One region of the Streptosporangium sp. NBC_01469 genome, then DNA from elsewhere that is predicted to be linked to it. Evidence: predicted binding sites of a transcription regulator. Region 1 holds the regulator's gene; each other region holds the start of a gene.
What was found. The regulator HrcA, encoded in region 1, represses chaperone genes, less so after heat shock. The targets are predictions, from matches to a motif close to TTGGCACTCTCNNNNNGAGAGTGCCAA.

Region 1 (6,058 bases):
CGTAGGGTCCCGGCTGTCCCCACTGCCCCACCGGCACCGCGGCGGCCCGGCGCTTGCGAGCGTTGCCCCGCTTCACCAGTACGACGATCGTCACGACGATGGCGAGCAGGATCCCGACACCGGGGATCACGAACAGGGCGACCACCCCGCCCACCAGCGAGTCGGCGGCCAGTTCCTTGCCCACGCCGAAGGTCGTGCCCTCCGCGGGCTCGGCGGAGCACTGGACCTGGTAGTCGCCCGCCTGGTCCACGCCGACCCGCAGGCCCATCTCCCAGGTGACGCCGTCGGACCCCGCGACGGTCTGCTGGATGTCGGGCTTCTGCAGGCGGGGCGTGCCCGTGCCGCCCTTCAGCGTGCACTCGAACTTGGTGGGCCCGCCCGTGGCGACGTAGATCGCCGGCTTGTCCGCCGGGTCGATCGCGACCGTCGCGGTCTCGCCGGGGGCGAACGTCCGCGTCGGGGCCGCGTCGGTCACCGCGCCGACGAGGCCACCGGCGAAGCCGCCGATGCCGACGATGATGCTGACCAGGGCGAGCAGCCAGACCCCGACGATCCACCCGATACCAGGCTTGATCTTCCCGATGGGGGGCGGCGGTCCCTGCGGGGCGCCGTAGCCGGGGGGTGCGTAACCGTACGAGGGGGGCTGCTGGCCGTACTGCTGCTGGCCGTACGGCTGCTGGGGGCCGCCGTGACCGGGGCCGCGGGAGGCGTCGCCCGGATAAGAACCGAAATCTTGGGACATGCCCAAATTCTGGTGGGTGCCGCTTGGATCGCGATAGCAGTTGACTTGACAACGGCTTGCCGTCATCATCCGCAGCTCTTGCTTATCGCGCCTTCCGCACCGGGGCCGTACACTTGGCACTCGGGAACACAGAGTGCCAAGCCTCGTGTTTCCCTCTGAACGCAGGCAGGGAGGTGACCACGTTGGTCGACGACCGCAAGCTCGCCGTGCTCCGCGCCATCGTCGAGGACTACGTGTCCACCAACGAGCCGGTGGGTTCGAAAGCCCTCGCGGATCGGCACAACCTGGGGGTGTCCCCGGCGACGATCCGCAACGACATGGCGGTGCTGGAGGAGCAGGGCTACATCGCCCAGCCCCACACCAGCGCAGGCCGGGTGCCCACCGACAAGGGTTACCGGCTCTTCGTCGACCGGCTCTCGCAGGTGAAACCCCTGTCGAGCGCGGAACGCAAGGCCATCGAGAGCTTCCTCGCGGGCGCGGTGGACATCGACGACGTCGTCATGCGGACGGTGCGGCTGCTGGCCCAGCTCACCCGGCAGGTCGCCGTGGTGCAGTATCCGACGCTGACCCACTCGACGGTCAGGCACGTCGAGCTGGTGCCGCTGAGCGAGCGTCGGCTGATGTTCGTGCTGATCACCAACACCGGCAGGGTCGAGCAGCGCGTGGTCGAGCTGCCCGACGTCGTCGACGAGCAGCGCGTGGCCCACCTGCGCGCGATGCTCAACGCCTCCCTCGACGGGTGCGGGCTCACCAGCGTTCCCGACAAGATCGTTGACCTGCCCGAGCGGCTGCCCACGGAGGATCGGCCGCTCGCGGCCACTATCCTGTCCGTACTGCTCGAGTCCCTGGTGGACAGGCATGATGAGAAGATCGTTTTTGCCGGGGCCGCCAACCTCGCGGGAGCCGACTTCACCGTCGGGCTCCGCGACGTGCTGGAGGCCCTGGAAGAGCAGGTCGTGCTCATGCGACTGCTCGGTGAGACCTCGGACCTTTCCGCGCTGACCGTGCGGATCGGCTCGGAGAACCCCTACACCGGACTCCAGGGCACGTCCATCGTCGCCGCCGGATACGGTTCTGGGGACAAGCAACTGGCCCGGCTCGGTGTGCTGGGCCCGACGCGAATGGACTACCCGGTCACGATGGGCGCGGTGCGCGCGGTGGCACGCTACGTCAGCCAGATCCTGGCTGCATCATAAGAGGTCAACGAAAAGTGGCTAAGAGCGACTACTACGGCACCCTCGGGGTGCGCCGCGACGCCAGTGCGGAGGAGATCAAGAAGGCGTACCGCCGCCTGGCGCGCGAGCTGCATCCCGACGTCAACCCCGACCCCGAGACCCAGGAACGCTTCAAGGAGATCACGCAGGCCTACGAGGTCCTGTCCGACTCCAGCAAGCGGCAGATGTACGACATGGGTGCCGACCCGTTCGCCTCGGGCGGCGGCGCGGGGGCCGGGGGCTTCGGCGCCGGTTTCCCGTTCAGCGACATCATGGACGCCTTCTTCGGCGCGGCCGGCGGTGGCGGTGGCCGAGGCCCCCGCTCCCGCGCCCGCCGCGGGCGCAACGCCACCATCAGGGTCGAGCTCGACCTGCGCGAGTCGGGCTTCGGCACGACTCGCGAGCTGGTCGTCGACACCGCCGTGGTCTGCGAGGTCTGCACGGGCTCCGGCGCCGCGGCCGGCACCCACCCCGACACCTGCGACATGTGTCACGGCCGGGGAGAGGTGTCCCAGGTCACCCGGTCCTTCCTCGGCCAGGTCATGACCTCCCGGCCCTGCCCCCAGTGCGGCGGCTTCGGGTCGATCATCCGCAACCCCTGCCAGGAGTGCTCCGGCGACGGCAGGGTCCGCACCCGGCGGACCATCAAGGTCCGCATCCCGGCCGGGGTCGAGGACGGCACCCACATCCAGCTCGCCGGCGAGGGCGAGATCGGGCCGGGCGGAGGCCCGCCCGGAGACCTGTTCCTGGAGATCGTCGAGCGCCCCCACGAGATATTCGAGAGGCGCGGCGACGACCTGCACTGCACCGTGCAGATCCCGATGACCGCGGCCGCGCTCGGCACCATCCTGACCATGGAGACACTCGACGGCGCCGAGGAGCTCGACATCCGTCCCGGCACGCAGTCGGGGCAGACGATCCCGCTCTACGGGCGGGGCGTGCAGCGCCTGAACGAGACGGGCCGTGGCGACCTGCTGATCCATGTGAACGTGGAGACCCCCTCCCGCCTCGACGCGGAGCAGGAGGGGCTGCTGAAGGAGCTCGCGAGGCTCCGCGGCGAGGAGCGCCCGCCGGGCAAGTTCGCCCCCGGGCAGCAGAGCTTCTTCTCCCGCCTGCGGGACGCCTTCAATGGCCGCTGACCCGGCTCGCCCCCGGTCGCGCCGCCCCGGCCGGGCCCGGCCCCTGCCGGGGGGCGTCGTCCCGACCGGCCGGCACCCCGGCACGGTCCGCCCCGACGGCCCATGACCGTTCCGGTCTTCCTGGCCGACCCCGCCGACCTCGCCAGACCGGAGTTCGTCTTCGGCGGCCCCGAGGGACGCCACGCGGCGGCCGTACGGCGGCTGCGGGCGGGTGAGCGGCTCGACCTGACCGACGGGGCGGGCTCCGTCGCCGAGTGCGTGGTGACCGAGGCGGGCAAGGACTCGCTCCGGGTCGAGGTGCTGCGCCGCCACGAGGTGCCCGTGCCGTCACCGCGCCTGGTCGTGGTCCAGGGCCTGCCCAAGGGTGACCGGGGCGAGCTGGCCGTGGAGATGATGACCGAGGCGGGGGTCGACGTGATCGTCCCGTGGTCCGCGGCCAGGTGTGTCACCCAGTGGAAGGGCGAGCGGGCGGCCAGGTCACTGGCCCGCTGGCGCTCCACGGCACGTGAGGCGGGCAAGCAGTCGCGCCGCTTCCATCTGCCCGAGGTGACGGAGCTCGCGTCCACCGTGAGGGTGGCCGGCCTGCTGTCGGCGGCGGCGCTGGGGGTCGTGCTGCACGAGGAGGCCGCCTCCCCGCTGTCCGGCCTGCCGCTCCCCGCGGGCGGCGACATCGTCGTGGTGGTCGGCCCCGAGGGCGGGGTGTCGGGGGAGGAGCTCGCCGCGTTCCGCGAGGCCAAGGCGGTGCCGGCGCTGCTCGGGCCGACGGTGCTGCGTACCTCGACGGCCGGGGTCGTCGCGGCGGCGGTGCTCCAGACGCGCAGTGGCCGCTGGTAACACCCCGCTGCCGGTGTCGCCGATGCCGCCGGTGTGCGGCCGGTCACGCTCACGCGGTCACCCCCGGCGGTCACGGGTCCCGGCGAATCCGTGCCGTGAGGACCCGGGAGACCCGTCGCGCGGAGGGGCGATGAGGAAGAGAGGAAGATGAGAAACCGGTCAGGGCTCGCCGTGACCGGTCGCCGCGCTAGTTCTGGATGGGGGTTGGAACGGGGGTGCCCGCCTCCGTCGGCACGGGGGGCGACACGTCGCCCGAGGGCGCGCACTCGTCGGGCGAGCACGGGCTCTCCGAGGAAGCCGGGGGTCTCGTCCTTGTCTTCGTCGGCGTCGGTGTCGCCTCGATCTCCTCGCACCTCCTGGTGATCCCGCCGGGCTCGAGGGTGGGGCTGTCGAGGGGGGTGGGGCAGGTGGGCGTCGGCGTCGGTGTCGGCCTGGGAGCCGTCGTCGCCGGGTTCGACCTGGAGGTCGGCCTCGTGCTGGGCCTCGCGCTCCTGGACGGGGTGGGCGTCGGCGGGAGCATGGTGGCGCCGGGACCCGACCTGCTGACGGCCGGGAGCGGGGCGTGGTTGGACGGCGGCTGCGAGTTGGAAGCCGGGGGGCGCGAGGTGGCGGACCCGTCGACCGGAGGGGTCGACTCGGCGTACTTGACCCCTTCGGTGCTCACTCGGGGGATCACCTGTTCGCGGAACTGGGGAACCACCATGACGACGGTCGCCGCGACGAGGACCGCGCCGGCGACGGAGGCTCCGGCGCGCCACCACACCAGCCAGCGGAGCCCGCGCCGCTCGATGCGGCCGCGGATTATCTCCAGCCCGTCCGGGGAGGGAACGACCGAGTTCGCCTCCGCGCTGAGCGCGCGGCGAAGCAGCTCGCCGTACTCATCCGGGGAGTCGGTCATGACAGTTGCTCCAGTGAGGTTCGTAGGGCGGCCATCCCGCGAGCCGTGTGGCTCTTGACCGCGCCTTTGCTGATGCCCATCGCGTGGGCGATCTGCGCCTCGGACAGGTCTCCGTAGTAACGCAGGACCAGGGCCTCCCGCTGGCGTGCGGGCAACCCGCGGAGCGCCTCGATGACGGCGGAACGCTCGAACTCGCCGATCGCGCCGTTCTCGGCACTCGGCGCGTCGGGCATGCCCTTGGGCGCGTACTTCTCGACGACCGCCCGGTGCCGAAGCACCGAACGTGATCGGTTGACGACCGACTGTCGCAGGTAGGCCAGTGCCTTGTCGGTGTCGCGCAGTCGACGCCAGGCGCCATGGATGGCGACGAACGCGTCCTGCACGACCTCCTCCGCGGTTGCCATATCGCGGACGAGCAAGACGGCGAGACGGACAAGAGACCGATAGTGCGCGCTGTAGAGCGCGGTAACGGCCATGTCGGCATCCCATCCGACGGGCACCGCCCCGAGCGACCTGTCGGCCACGAGGGTCTCGGTGGTCACATCAGTGGGACGCTTGGCCTTCCCAGAGGGTTTACGCTCTTCCGGTTCATTAGGGGGCATGACCCAGTCGTGTCCTCGCCAGGCGGCCATATATTGCTGTGCGCAAAGGGCTGTCGTGGTTGAAGTTTTGCACACCCACCATATCCGGGCGGATCTTTGTTTGCGGACGGGAACCATCACCGATTCGCAACGTCCTCGGCGGTATGGTGCCTGTCATGGTGAGCGAAGCCGACTGCCTGTTCTGCAGGATCGTGGCCAAGGAGATTCCCGCGGAGATCGTCTACGAGACCGATCGCGCGCTGGCCTTCCGCGATGTCAATCCCCAGGCGCCGACCCACGTGCTGGTGATCCCCAAGGACCACTACAGGGACGCGGCGGCCCTGGCCGCCGCCGACCACGGCCTGGCCGACGAGGTGATCAAGGCCGCGCACGAGGTCGCCCTGCGGGAGGGGGTCGCGGAGTCGGGCTACCGGCTGGTGTTCAACACCGGGCCCGGCGCCGGCCAGACCGTCTTCCACGTGCACGGACACGTGCTCGGCGGGCGCGGCCTGCAGTGGCCGCCCGGCTGAAAACCGGTAGGCGCGATCCCGGCGATCGCGGATAGCATGGCGTTGAAGTTCCGCGCCTATATCTGGAGGCGAACAGGCCGTAAGGCCCGCTCATGTCCGAGACAAACGATTCCAGCAGAA
Region 2 (6,058 bases), 1.4 Mb from region 1:
TGGTCCTGTGCCGCGCGGGCGAGGAGCTCGCGCATCCGGTCGGAGATGGCGGTCTGGCTGCCTGCCTGGAGCAGGGTGTGGTCGGAGTGATCCACCGAGAGCTCCTTCACTCGCCGACGCTCAGCCGCGCGGTTGGATTTGATGGTATTTGCCGATGAACGAGATGAAACCGCAGGCGAGAGAGAACTCCCGCCCGGCAACCTTAGCCCCTGGATCAAGGTTTTCCGGCAGCGAGATTAAAAGAGAGGAATTGCCGGTTGGTTGGAAGAATTGACTATTTTGGCTGGTCAGACAGGGCCGATCCGCCGGTCAGCTGGGGCTGCACACGAAGGCGAATGGCCGGTCGCCGATTCGGGTGAGAATGACCACCGCGGATTCGCCGCCGGAAAGCCGGAGGTCTTTCCTGAGGCGGTCGACGTCCACCGCGGAACCGCGCTTCTTGATCGTTACATTGCCCGCGCCGCGCTCGCGGAGCGCCGCCCGTAGCCGCTTGAGCGAGAACGGCAGCGTCTCGTGGACCTCGTACCGCGACGCCCACGGCGTCGGCGTCGCGGCGTCGCTGGTGATGTAGGCGATCTGCGGGTCGAGCAGGCGCCCGCCGACCGCCGCGGCGATCTCCGCGACCAGGTGGGCGCGGATCGCCGCGCCGTCCGGCTCGTAGATGTAGCGGCCCGCGGGGCCGGTGTCGGGATCGCCGAGGGCGGGGTCGGGCGTCATCGTGGCCCCGGACGGCAGGATCGTGGCCCTGCGCGCCGTCTCGCCCGCCAGCGTGCCGCACCAGATCACGGCCTCCTTGACGTCGCCCTTGTACGAGACCCACTCGGCCTCCGCGCCCTCGGGGACGAACTCGTACGGGATCCCGGGGGCGACCTTCAGACAGGCGGCCCCGGCTCGGGCCACCATCTCCAGCACGGCGGGCCAGGGCGGTGAGTACCCCATCGGGTCGAAGGTCCTGCCCCGCGCCGTACGGCGCGCGGGGTCGGCGAACAGGACGTCGAAGGCGGCCGGGTCCAGGGTGGAGGCGTCGGCGGCACGGACCGAGACCCGGTCGCCGAAGCCCAGGGCGTCCGCGTTGGCCCGGGCGACCGCGGCGGTGAGCGGGTCGGTGTCGACGGCCTCGACGGAGCACCCGGCCCTGGCCAGGGCGAGGAGGTCGCCGCCGATGCCGCAGCAGACGTCGGCGACCCGCGAGCCCGCGGGGACGCGCCGCGCCCTGTGGTCGGCGACCTCGCGGCGGGTGGCCTGCTCCAGGCCGGTCCGGGTGAAGTACATGAGATCGGCGTCGGCCCCGAACTTCTCCCTCGCGCGCAGCCGGAGCGTGGCCTGCGTGAGCGCCGCGGAGGTCAGGTCCGCATCGTAGATCTTCCTTAACCTCGTGACCGCCGCCACCGGGTCGTCGGCGGCGGTCTCGGCCGCCGCGCCCAGGGCCTCCTGGCCGCGCGGGGTCAGGAGTTCCAGGAATGCGTCGAGATTCACACCAGCCGACGCTACCGCCTCAGCCGTAGGGCTTCATGAGGGGCTTCCACCTGGTTTGACGTTCGCGTGAAGCGGAGAAGGGGTGCTTCGTGTTGACTGTCAAGGCCACCTTGCATACTGTTCCGTATTGGCACTCTCCCGGTGAGAGTGCCAAATACATGCGACGAGGCAGGTCTGACACCCGCGACGGCAGACCGCTGGTCGCCTCTTCTAGATCGTTCAAATCTGAAGGGGAGGTCCGACGTGACGACCGCCACCAAGGTTCCCGTTAAGCCGCTCGGCGACCGCATTGTGGTCCAGCCGCTTGAGGCCGAGCAGACCACCGCTTCCGGTCTGGTCATCCCGGACACCGCCAAGGAGAAGCCGCAAGAGGGCAAGGTCCTCGCGGTGGGTCCCGGCAACTGGGATGAGGAAGGCGAGAAGCGGATTCCGCTCGACGTCAGCGAGGGCGACGTGGTCCTCTACAGCAAGTACGGCGGCACCGAGGTGAAGTACAACGGCGAGGAGTATCTCGTGCTCTCCGCTCGTGACGTGCTCGCCATCATCGAGAAGTAATTCTCGCTTCACAAAGATGACGTATCGAGCCCCGGGTCGCGACAGCGCCCGGGGCTTCGATGCGCCGACGTACTTATAGAGAGGATTGTCATGCCGAAGATCCTGTCGTTCGAGGAGGACGCGCGCCGAGCTCTCGAGCGCGGCGTGAACGCTCTCGCGGACGCGGTCAAGGTGACGCTGGGCCCGCGCGGCCGCAACGTCGTCATCGACAAGAAGTTCGGTGCGCCGACGATCACCAACGACGGCGTCACCATCGCCCGCGAGGTCGAGCTGGACACGCCGTACGAGAACCTGGGCGCCCAGCTGGCCAAGGAAGTGGCGACCAAGACCAACGACGTCGCCGGTGACGGCACCACCACCGCGACGGTCCTGGCCCAGGCCATGGTCCGCGAGGGTCTGCGCAACGTGGCCGCCGGAGCGCAGCCGCTCTCCCTCAAGCGCGGCATCGACATCGCGGCCAAGGCCGTCAGCGACCGGCTGATCGAGTCGGCCCGCCCGGTCGAGGACAAGAAGGAGATCGCGAATGTGGCGACGATCTCCGCGCAGGACGCCAAGATCGGCGAGCTGATCGCCGAGGCGTTCGACAAGGTGGGCAAGGACGGTGTCATCACCGTCGAAGAGTCCAACAGCATGGGCCTGGAGCTCGAGTTCACCGAGGGTCTCCAGTTCGACAAGGGTTACCTGTCCCCCTACATGGTGACCGACCAGGAGCGCATGGAAGCGATCCTGGAGGACCCCTACATCCTGATCACCCAGGGCAAGGTCGCCTCGGTCGCGGACTTCCTGCCGCTGCTCGAGAAGATCGCGCAGACGAAGAAGGCCCTGCTGGTCATCGCCGAGGACGTCGAGGGCGAGGCCCTCGCGGTCCTCGTCACGAACAAGATCCGTGGCACCTTCACCTCCGTCGCCGTCAAGGCGCCGGGCTTCGGCGACCGCCGCAAGGCCATGCTGCAGGACATCGCCATCCTCACCGGTGGCCAGGTCGTCAGCGAGGAGATCGGCCTCAAGCTGGAGCACGTCGGCCTGGAGGTGCTGGGCACCGCCCGGCGCGTCGTCATCACCAAGGACTCCACCACCGTCGTCGACGGTGCGGGTGAGGCCGCGGCGATCGCCGACCGCGTCAAGGAGATCAAGCTCGCCATCGAGCAGTCCGACTCCGACTGGGACCGTGAGAAGCTCCAGGAGCGTCTCGCCAAGCTCTCCGGCGGCGTCTGCGTGCTCAAGGTCGGCGCGGCCACCGAGGTGGAGCTGAAGGAGAAGAAGCACCGCCTGGAGGACGCCATCTCGGCGACGCGTGCGGCGATCGAGGAGGGCATCGTCTCCGGCGGTGGCTCCGCGCTCATCCACGTCGCCAAGGTCCTCGACGACCTGGGCCTGACCGGCGACGAGGCGACCGGTGTCTCCATCGTCCGCAAGTCTCTCGTCGAGCCGGCCCGCTGGATCGCGGAGAACGCCGGCCTCGAGGGCTACGTCGTGACGGCGAAGGTCACCGAGCTGCCCGTCGGCCAGGGCTTCAACGCCGCCACCGGCGAGTACGGCGACCTGATCGCCCAGGGCGTCATCGACCCGGTCAAGGTCACCCGCTCGGCCGTCCAGAACGCCGCCTCCATCGCCGGCATGCTGCTGACGACCGAGGCCCTCGTGGTGGACAAGCCCGAGGACGAGGCTCCGGCCGCCGCAGGTGGTCACGGCCACGGTCACGGTCACTGATCCCCGCACGGTTCCGCACGGCTCGCGTCTCCCCGGAGGCGCGAGCCGTTCGCGTTTTGCGGTAAACCGAAAACGATCTCAGGCGTCACGCCGGGCGGAAGACCAAACGCGGTTCTAACGAATAGCCGACGTATTTGGCAATCGAATGAAATATTTGCACATTCTGTAGTCGTTGTCGTCGCTGTTTGATTACGCGCCGTTATCTCCGCCTCAATGTGACCAATCCGTAGCCGTTTGCGATGACGACAGTCACTATCAGGGCGGGCATCATGCCTAACGTGACCGAGGGATGCGTCGCCGACGCCAAAAATGGGGTGAGGCTTGCGACGAGGTCTGATGGGGTCGCCCATAGGGATGATCTCAAGGATCTGACGAGCCTCGCCGTTCAGGGGGATCGCACCGCGATCGAATCTCTGATCGCGCAACTGCGGCCGATGGTCGTCCGATATTGCCGTGGTCGTCTGGGCCGGGTTTCCGGTCAGTATCACATCGCGGACGACGTGGCCCAGGAAGTATGCATAGCGGTGCTGTCCGCACTGCCCCGCTACCGTGACATGGGACGCCCGTTCGCGTCCTTCGTCTTCGGCATCGCGTCTCACAAGGTGGCCGACGCGCTGCGCAGCTCCGTACGATCCGCCGTGCCCACTCAGGACCTTCCTGACGGGCCCGACGAGGGTCCGGGGCCGGAGGAGACCGTGGTGCGTTACATCGAGGCCGAACACGCCCGCCGGCTGCTGTCGAGGCTGCCGGACAACCAGCGCGAGCTACTCATGCTTCGAGTGGTGTCGGGCCTTTCCGCCGAGGAGACCGGTAATGTACTTGGCATGTCACCAGGTGCGGTTCGTGTGGCCCAGCACAGGGCGCTGGCCCGGCTACGAGCGATGGCGGAGCTGGAGTCGATAGCTTGACCGCGGAGCTGTCGAGCAGGGGGCGCGAGCGGAAGCCCGAACCGCGGGGCGGGGCTCGCGACGACCCGGAGCGAGAACGATCATGACAACGGTTCACCCGCGACGTCCGGCTCGGAGATACGGGCCGGACGAGGACCCGGCGGTAGCCGAGACCGACGAACTCGTGGAGGCGCTCTCGGGCAGGACGCCCGTCTCCACCTCAGACGCCGCGGTCGCCCTGCTGGCGGCCCTGATCGACGACGTGGATCAGCGGTGTTCCTCGGTGTCGATCACGCCGTCCACGTAACCACGGGCGTATTCCCAGCTCACGTAGTCGGTGGGGTTGGGCTGGTAGGCGGGCTCGTGCACCTGGGGCTTACCGTTCTCGATCATCTGGCGCAGGTTGCCGCGCAGCAGCTCCCAGTCGAAGTAGTGCTGCTCCCCGCATTCGGGGCAGTCGAGCACCAGGCCGAGCACACCCTGGGGCTCCAGCAATGAGCGGAAGACCTCCACGTCGGCGAGGTCGGTCATGGCCTCGTCACGCTCGTCCGTCGTCAGCGGCTCGGGATCGTCAGGATCGCCCAGCGCCGCCGCCGGGTCGTCGGGGTCATCCGCGAACGGGTCGCGAGGGACATCGTCGAGCACGATCCCACCTTATGGCTTGGATGTGACAGACAGGTTCCGAACTACACGAGTAGGACGCTACGGGGCGGGCCGGGCAGCCCGAGGCCCCGCGCGGGAGACCCTAGACGAGCCAGCCGCGCCGGGAGGCCTCCACCCCCGCCTGGAACCGCGACTGCGCCCCCAGCTCGGCCATGGCGTCGGCGAACCTGGCGCGCACCGTGCGGACCGAGACGCCCAGCTGCCGGGCGATCATCTCGTCGGGGACGCCCTGGCCGGCCAGCCGCAGCACCCGGACCACCCCGTCGTCGCGGTAGGTCCAGGGCAGGCGGGCCGCGCGGGCCCACAGCTCCTCGAAGAGCGAGCGCAGCGCGGCCACCACGACGGGAGCCCTGACCAGGTGGAAGTTGTAGGCGTTCTCGGCCAGCGCGCCGCCCCACTGGGCGGGCATGCCCGCGGCGTCGTCCCCCGCGACGAGGAACCAGCTCGGCACCGTGTCGAGGGTGCGCACCTCGGCCCCGGCCTGCTCGAACTGGTCCAGCTTGTCGCGCAGACCGGGGATCTCCAGGGTGTGGACCGGGATGGCGACCCGGCAGGAGAGCAGGCCGGCGCGCTGGGCCCCGATCCACTGGTCGGCGTAGCGGTGCGCGAAGTCGCTCATCGTCCGCCTGTCGGGGATGCTCGACAGCAGCTTCAGCGGCGGGGCCTGGACCGCCATGCCGATCACGCTCTCGTAGAGCTCGTCGGCCCCTCCGACCAGGTCCACGGGGAACTGGCCGGTCTGGTAGTCGCGCCCGGCGTCGTACTGG
Region 3 (6,058 bases), 3.3 Mb from region 1:
AACCGGACTACCCCGTCCAGCCTGTCCGCGCAGCCGAAATCGGAGCAGAAGGCCTCGAACCCCCAGCCCGCGAACACCGAAAGCCCCCAGAGCGCGGCCAGCAGAAGATTGGCGACGACCGGGATGACCGGAGAGATCCGCACGATCGTTGGGATACCCGCGACCGCCGCGTCCCACTCCGCCGTTAATCCTTTTGAGGCGCGGGAGGAGCACCGCTAGGCTGGTCGATTCGCTGCCCGACGACCACCACCTCCGTTTATCGAATGGGAGGCGCTTCAGCGTGCCCGCACATCAATTGGCCCCTGACATAACCGACGACCCCGCCCGGATCCTCGCCGCCGAGCGCGAGCACCTGGCCACCTCCAGGGCGGCGCTCCGCGCGATGCGCGAGCACGCCCGCTCCCTCTCCTCCGACGCCGCCGGGGACTGGGTCTCCCAGCAGATCCTGCAGGCGCTGCTGGACCAGCGCGTCGAGGCGCTCGCCGACCACTCCGGCACCCCCCTGTTCTTCGGCCGCCTCGACCGCCAGGCGGGAGACGACCTTCCCGGTACGGTCTACGTCGGGCGCAGGCACGTCCACGACGACAGCAGCCGCCCCCTGGTCATCGACTGGCGGGCCCCGGTCTCGCGGGCCTTCTACCAGGCCAGCCCGTCCGACCCGATGCGCGTCGCCCTGCGCCGCAGGTTCGGCTACCGGGGCGGTGACCTCACCGCCTACGAGGACGAGCGCCTCGACCAGGGCGGCGCCGCCCTCGCCCAGAGCAGGATCCTGACCGAGGAGATCGAGCGACCGCGCTCGGGACCGATGCGCGACATCGTCGCGACGATCCAGCCCGACCAGGACGAGATCGTCCGCTCGGACCTGGGGCGGACGGTGTGCGTCCAGGGCGCCCCCGGCACCGGGAAGACCGCCGTCGGCCTGCACCGGGCCGCCTACCTGCTCTTCACCCACCGCGAGCGGCTCGCCAGGTCGGGCGTGATGATCGTCGGCCCGAACCGGGCGTTCCTCTCCTACATCTCCTCCGTGCTCCCCGCCCTGGGCGAGGTCAAGGTCGACCAGACCACGGCGGCCGGGATCCTCGGCGACCACTCCACCCCGGAGGACCCCGCCGTCAGCACCGTCAAGGGTGACGCGAGGATCGTCCCCGTGCTCGGGCGAGCCCTGTGGATGCACGTCGTCAAGCCCACCGAGGGCGTGCTGTTCACCAAGGGGATCAACCGCTACCGGGTGGCCGACCACGAGGTCCGCGAGATCGTCGCCGCGCTGCGCGGCACCACCCGCTACGGCCCGGGGCGCGCCACGCTCGCCCAGCGCCTCGCCCACCTGGTGCTCGTCCGGATGGAGCAGCGCGGCGAGTCGCCCGACGACCGGGTGCAGGACGCGGTGGCCAGGTCCAAGCCGGTCAGGCAGCTGGTGGACCTGGTCTGGCCCAAGCTCACCCCGCAGCAGGTGCTTCATCGGCTGTTCAGCGACCCCGCCTTCCTCGCCGCCGCCGCCAAGGACGACCTCACGGCCGAGGAGCAGTCGCTGCTGCTGTGGGCGAAGCCCGCCAAGTCCTTCCGCTCGGCCAAGTGGTCGGCGGCCGACGGCGCGCTGATGGACGAGCTGGCCGACATGATCGAGCGGACCGTCCCGCTGGGCCACCTGGTCGTGGACGAGGCCCAGGACCTGTCGGCCATGCAGCTGCGGGCCCTGGGGCGGCGCTGCCGCACCGGCTCGGCCACCGTGCTGGGCGACCTCGCGCAGGGCACCACGCCCTGGTCCGCCCGCTCCTGGACGGAGGTCCTGACCCATCTCGGCTTCGAGGACGGTGCGGTCACCGAGCTGACCCTCGGCTTCCGCGTGCCCCGCGAGGTCCTCGACTACGCGGCCAGGCTGCTGCCCTTCGTCGCCCCGGACCTGGCCGCCCCCCGGTCGCTGCGACCCGGCGCGGGCTCCCTGTCGGTGCGCCCGGCGCCCGACCTGGCCGCGTCGCTGGCCCGCGCCGCCGATGAGGCGCTCGCCCGCGAGGGGTCGATCGGCGTCATCGTCCCCGACGCCTCGGTGGGTGCCGTGTCCGAGGCCCTGTCCCACCTGGAGCACCGGGTGCTGGGCCCCGACACGGTCGACGACCACCGCCTCCTGGTCATCCCGGCGTCCCTGGCCAAGGGCCTGGAGTACGACCACGTGATCGTGGCCGAACCCGCCGACATCGTCGACGCGGAACCCCGGGGCCTGGCCCGCCTCTACGTGGTCCTGACCCGCGCGGTCACCTCCCTGACCGTCCTGCACTCCAGGCCGCTCCCCGCACAGCTCGGCTGACCTCGGGGCCGCGTACGGGCCACCGCGCCGGGCGACGGAGGACGGAAAGACAAAAAGAGGCGGCCCCGGCACTTCGGGGTCGCCTCTTTTTCGAAAGCGCGTGGACTTAGAAGTCCATGTCGCCGCCGCCGGGCATGGCGGGGGCGGCTCCGGCCTTCTCGGGCTTCTCGGCGATGACGGCCTCGGTGGTGAGGAACAGCGCCGCGATGGACGCCGCGTTCTGCAGCGCCGAACGCGTCACCTTGGCCGGGTCGATGATGCCCGTCTCGAACAGGTTGACGTACTCGCCGGTGGCGGCGTTGAGGCCCTCACCCGGGGGAAGGTTGCGCACCTTCTCCACGACGACGCCGCCCTCGAGGCCGGCGTTGACGGCGATCTGCTTCAGCGGCTCCTCCAGAGCCTTCCTGACGATCGCGGCACCGGTGGCCTCGTCGCCGAAGAGCTCCAGCTTGTCGAACGCCTTGGCGCCGGCCTGCAGCAGCGCCACGCCGCCGCCGGGGACGATGCCCTCCTCGACGGCCGCCTTCGCGTTGCGAACGGCGTCCTCGATGCGGTGCTTGCGCTCCTTGAGCTCGACCTCGGTCGCCGCGCCGGCCTTGATGACGGCCACGCCGCCGGCCAGCTTGGCCAGACGCTCCTGGAGCTTCTCGCGGTCGTAGTCGGAGTCGGTGTTCTCGATCTCGGCGCGGATCTGGTTGACCCGGCCGGCGATCTGCTCGGGGTCACCGGCACCGTCGACGATGGTGGTCTCGTCCTTGGTGACGATGACCTGGCGGGCCCGGCCGAGCTGGTCCAGGCCGGTCGACTCCAGCTTCAGACCGAGGTCCTCGCTGATGACCTGGGCACCGGTCAGGATGCCGATGTCGCCCAGCATCGCCTTGCGGCGGTCACCGAAGCCCGGCGCCTTGACCGCGACCGAGCGGAACAGGCCACGGATCTTGTTGACGACCAGGGTGGCCAGGGCCTCGCCCTCGACGTCCTCGGCGATGATCAGCAGCGGCTTGCCGGCCTGCACGACCTTGTCGAGGACCGGGAGCAGGTCCTTGTTGGCGGCCACCTTGGAGTTGACGACCAGGATGTACGGGTCGTCGAGGACGGCCTCCATACGCTCCGGGTCGGTGACGAAGTACATCGAGATGAGGCCCTTGTCGAAGCGCATGCCCTCGGTGAGCTCAAGCTCAAGACCGAAGGTGTTGCTCTCCTCGACGGTGATGACGCCTTCCTTGCCGACCTTGTCCATCGCCTCGGCGATCATCTCGCCGATCTGCGGGTCGCCCGCGGAGATGGATGCGGTGGAGGCGATCTGCGCCTTCGTCTCCACGTCCTTGGCGAGCTTGGACAGCTCCTCCGACACGCGCTCGACGGCGGCCTCGATGCCCTTCTTCAGGGACATCGGGTTGGCGCCGGCGGCGACGTTGCGAAGGCCCTCGCGTACGAGAGCCTGAGCGAGCACGGTGGCGGTGGTGGTGCCGTCACCCGCGACGTCGTCGGTCTTCTTGGCGACCTCCTTGACGAGCTCGGCCCCGATCTTCTCCCACGGGTCCTCGAGCTCGATCTCCTTGGCGATGGAGACACCGTCGTTGGTGATCGTGGGAGCGCCCCACTTCTTCTCCAGAACGACGTTACGGCCCTTGGGGCCGAGGGTCACCTTGACGGCGTCCGCGAGCTGGTTCATGCCACGCTCGAGACCGCGCCTGGCGTCCTCGTTAAACGCGATCATCTTGGCTGCCATACGGCTAGACCTCCCAGAGACAGGGTGGCTTACACCGGACCGAGCCGACGCCCGCGACGGCATGTGGGCCCACGACTCCGTTCGGCGGGCCCCATCGCCTCGATCCAGGATTGGCACTCTCTATGCGTGAGTGCCAACAATCTGTTTAGCACTCTACCCCGACGAGTGCAAGCCGCGATCCGCTGACCTGGGCCGCGCGTGGAGGGGACTTCAGCTCCGCGTCACACCGGCGTAGATCCCGCGTCATGTCGGCGTACGCGGCACGTCATCGTCGGCGCATGGCCGGTGGCGTCTCCGCGTCCCCGTGGTCCCGTGTCCCGTGCCGCGCCGGGCGTGTCCCGCACCCGCCTCCACGTGCCCCGCACGACCCCTGTGGACTTCGTACGACCGTGTGGCCCCGCACGACCTCGGCGCACCTCATGACCACGTATCCCGCACGACCTCGGCGCACCCCGTACGACGCGAAGGCCCGGCTCGCCGGTTGGGGGGCAAGCCGGGCCTAGGCGGTGAGGATCCAGCGAACTGCGATGCCGCGGGATCCACCGGCTCTTCCCTGCGAATTCACGAAGCGGCTACGTCAGACCGCCCGGACGGACTCCGCCTGGGGACCCTTCTGACCCTGGGTGATCTCGAACTCGACCCGCTGGCCCTGCTCGAGGGCACGATAGCCATCCATCATGATCGCGGAGTAATGGACGAACACATCCTTACCACCGTCTACCGCGATGAAGCCGTAGCCCTTGTCCGCGTTGAACCATTTGACGGTGCCCTGCGCCACTTGCGACTCCTCTTACTGGTCTTAAGGACGACGCCCATTCCTCTCGCGAAGTCCTCAATCTCCGGGACGGACTTCGCCCCCTCGATCGTTCCGACCATACCTGTGGGAAGCGGTAGGGCAACAGAGTCAAGCACCAAACTACCTCTTTACGAGAGCTTTTAGCCCGAGAACAAAGTTTCACCATCACTATTAGTTAGTTAAGGGTTACGTTATTCATCCGCGCCACAAATATGAGCTTGCGTCATAAAACACGGCACCCGCCCGGCCGGAGCCGGGCGGGTGCCGTGGAGTCGTGGTCGCCACCGGGGGCGGCACGGGCGCGGTCAGGGCCGCGCGAGGGCGGCAGAATCAGCCTCCGGCCACCGCGGGGATGATGGAGATCTGAACGCCGGGGGGCGTGGCCGTGTCGAGGTTGTCGACAAAACGGACGTCCTCATCCCCCACATAGACGTTGACAAAACGTCGGATCTTTCCCGATTCATCAAGAATCCGGGCGCCGATCCCCGGGAAGTCCGCGTCGAGCTTCTGCAGAACATCGCGCAGGGTCTCTCCCTCTCCGTTCACCTCGGCAGCACCATCGGTGTAAGTCCGGAGAATCGTCGGAATCCGCACAGAAACGCTCATAATTCAGTACCTTTCACGATTTCTAGGCGATAGCCGCACGGAATGCGTCAAGAGAAGGCCGAATCACCGCGGTTGGGCGGGCCTCCGCGGCCACCGCGTCAAGGGTCTTGAGACCGTCGCCGGTGTTGAGGATCACGGTCTCGGCGTCGGGGTCGAGCGTGCCCGAGGCGACCAGCTTGCGCAGCACCCCGACGACGACGCCTCCGGCGGTCTCGGCGAAGATGCCCTCGGTCCTGGCCAGCAGCCGGATCGCGTCGACGATCTCGGCGTCGGTGACGTCCTCGACCGCGCCGCCGGTGCGGCGGGCGATGTCCAGGACGTACGGGCCGTCGGCCGGGTTGCCGATCGCCAGCGACTTGGCGATCGTGTTCGGCTTCACCGGGCGGATCACGTCGTGGCCCGCCTTGTAGGCGGCGGAGACCGGGGAGCACCCCTCGGCCTGGGCCGCGAAGATCTTGTAGGGCCTGTCCTCGACCAGACCGAGCCGGATCAGCTCCTTGAATCCCTTGTCGACCTTCGTGAGCTGCGAGCCCGACGCGACCGGGATGACGATCTGGTCGGGGATGCGCCAGCCGAGCTGCTCGGCGATCTCGTAGGCCAGCGTCTTGGACCCCTCCGCGTA

Region 2: the regulator HrcA is predicted to act here: its motif matches at 1,604-1,630, upstream of groES (co-chaperone GroES).
Region 3: the regulator HrcA is predicted to act here: its motif matches at 4,145-4,171, upstream of groL (chaperonin GroEL).

Annotation. Positions count from the first base shown of each region.
Region 1 covers NZ_CP109465.1:4,184,782-4,190,839, forward strand. Annotated here, with positions in the region: gene OG587_RS18745 (hypothetical protein) at 1-742, opposite strand, end outside; gene hrcA (heat-inducible transcriptional repressor HrcA) at 925-1,938, shown strand; gene dnaJ (molecular chaperone DnaJ) at 1,953-3,095, shown strand; gene OG587_RS18760 (16S rRNA (uracil(1498)-N(3))-methyltransferase) at 3,198-3,929, shown strand; gene OG587_RS18765 (hypothetical protein) at 4,117-4,827, opposite strand; gene OG587_RS18770 (SigE family RNA polymerase sigma factor) at 4,824-5,303, opposite strand; gene OG587_RS18775 (histidine triad nucleotide-binding protein) at 5,588-5,938, shown strand; gene OG587_RS18780 (PhoH family protein) at 6,031-6,058, shown strand, end outside.
Region 2 covers NZ_CP109465.1:2,827,430-2,833,487, forward strand. Annotated here, with positions in the region: gene OG587_RS12990 (hypothetical protein) at 1-95, opposite strand, end outside; gene OG587_RS12995 (class I SAM-dependent methyltransferase) at 310-1,476, opposite strand; gene groES (co-chaperone GroES) at 1,720-2,031, shown strand; gene groL (chaperonin GroEL) at 2,122-3,741, shown strand; gene OG587_RS13010 (sigma-70 family RNA polymerase sigma factor) at 4,011-4,649, shown strand; gene OG587_RS13015 (anti-sigma-D factor RsdA) at 4,732-4,935, shown strand; gene OG587_RS13020 (DUF5319 family protein) at 4,896-5,273, opposite strand; gene OG587_RS13025 (helix-turn-helix transcriptional regulator) at 5,374-6,058, opposite strand, start outside.
Region 3 covers NZ_CP109465.1:854,608-860,665, forward strand. Annotated here, with positions in the region: gene OG587_RS03895 (hypothetical protein) at 1-143, opposite strand, end outside; gene OG587_RS03900 (HelD family protein) at 281-2,302, shown strand; gene groL (chaperonin GroEL) at 2,409-4,034, opposite strand; gene OG587_RS03910 (cold-shock protein) at 4,612-4,812, opposite strand; gene OG587_RS03915 (MoaD/ThiS family protein) at 5,161-5,436, opposite strand; gene thrC (threonine synthase) at 5,459-6,058, opposite strand, start outside.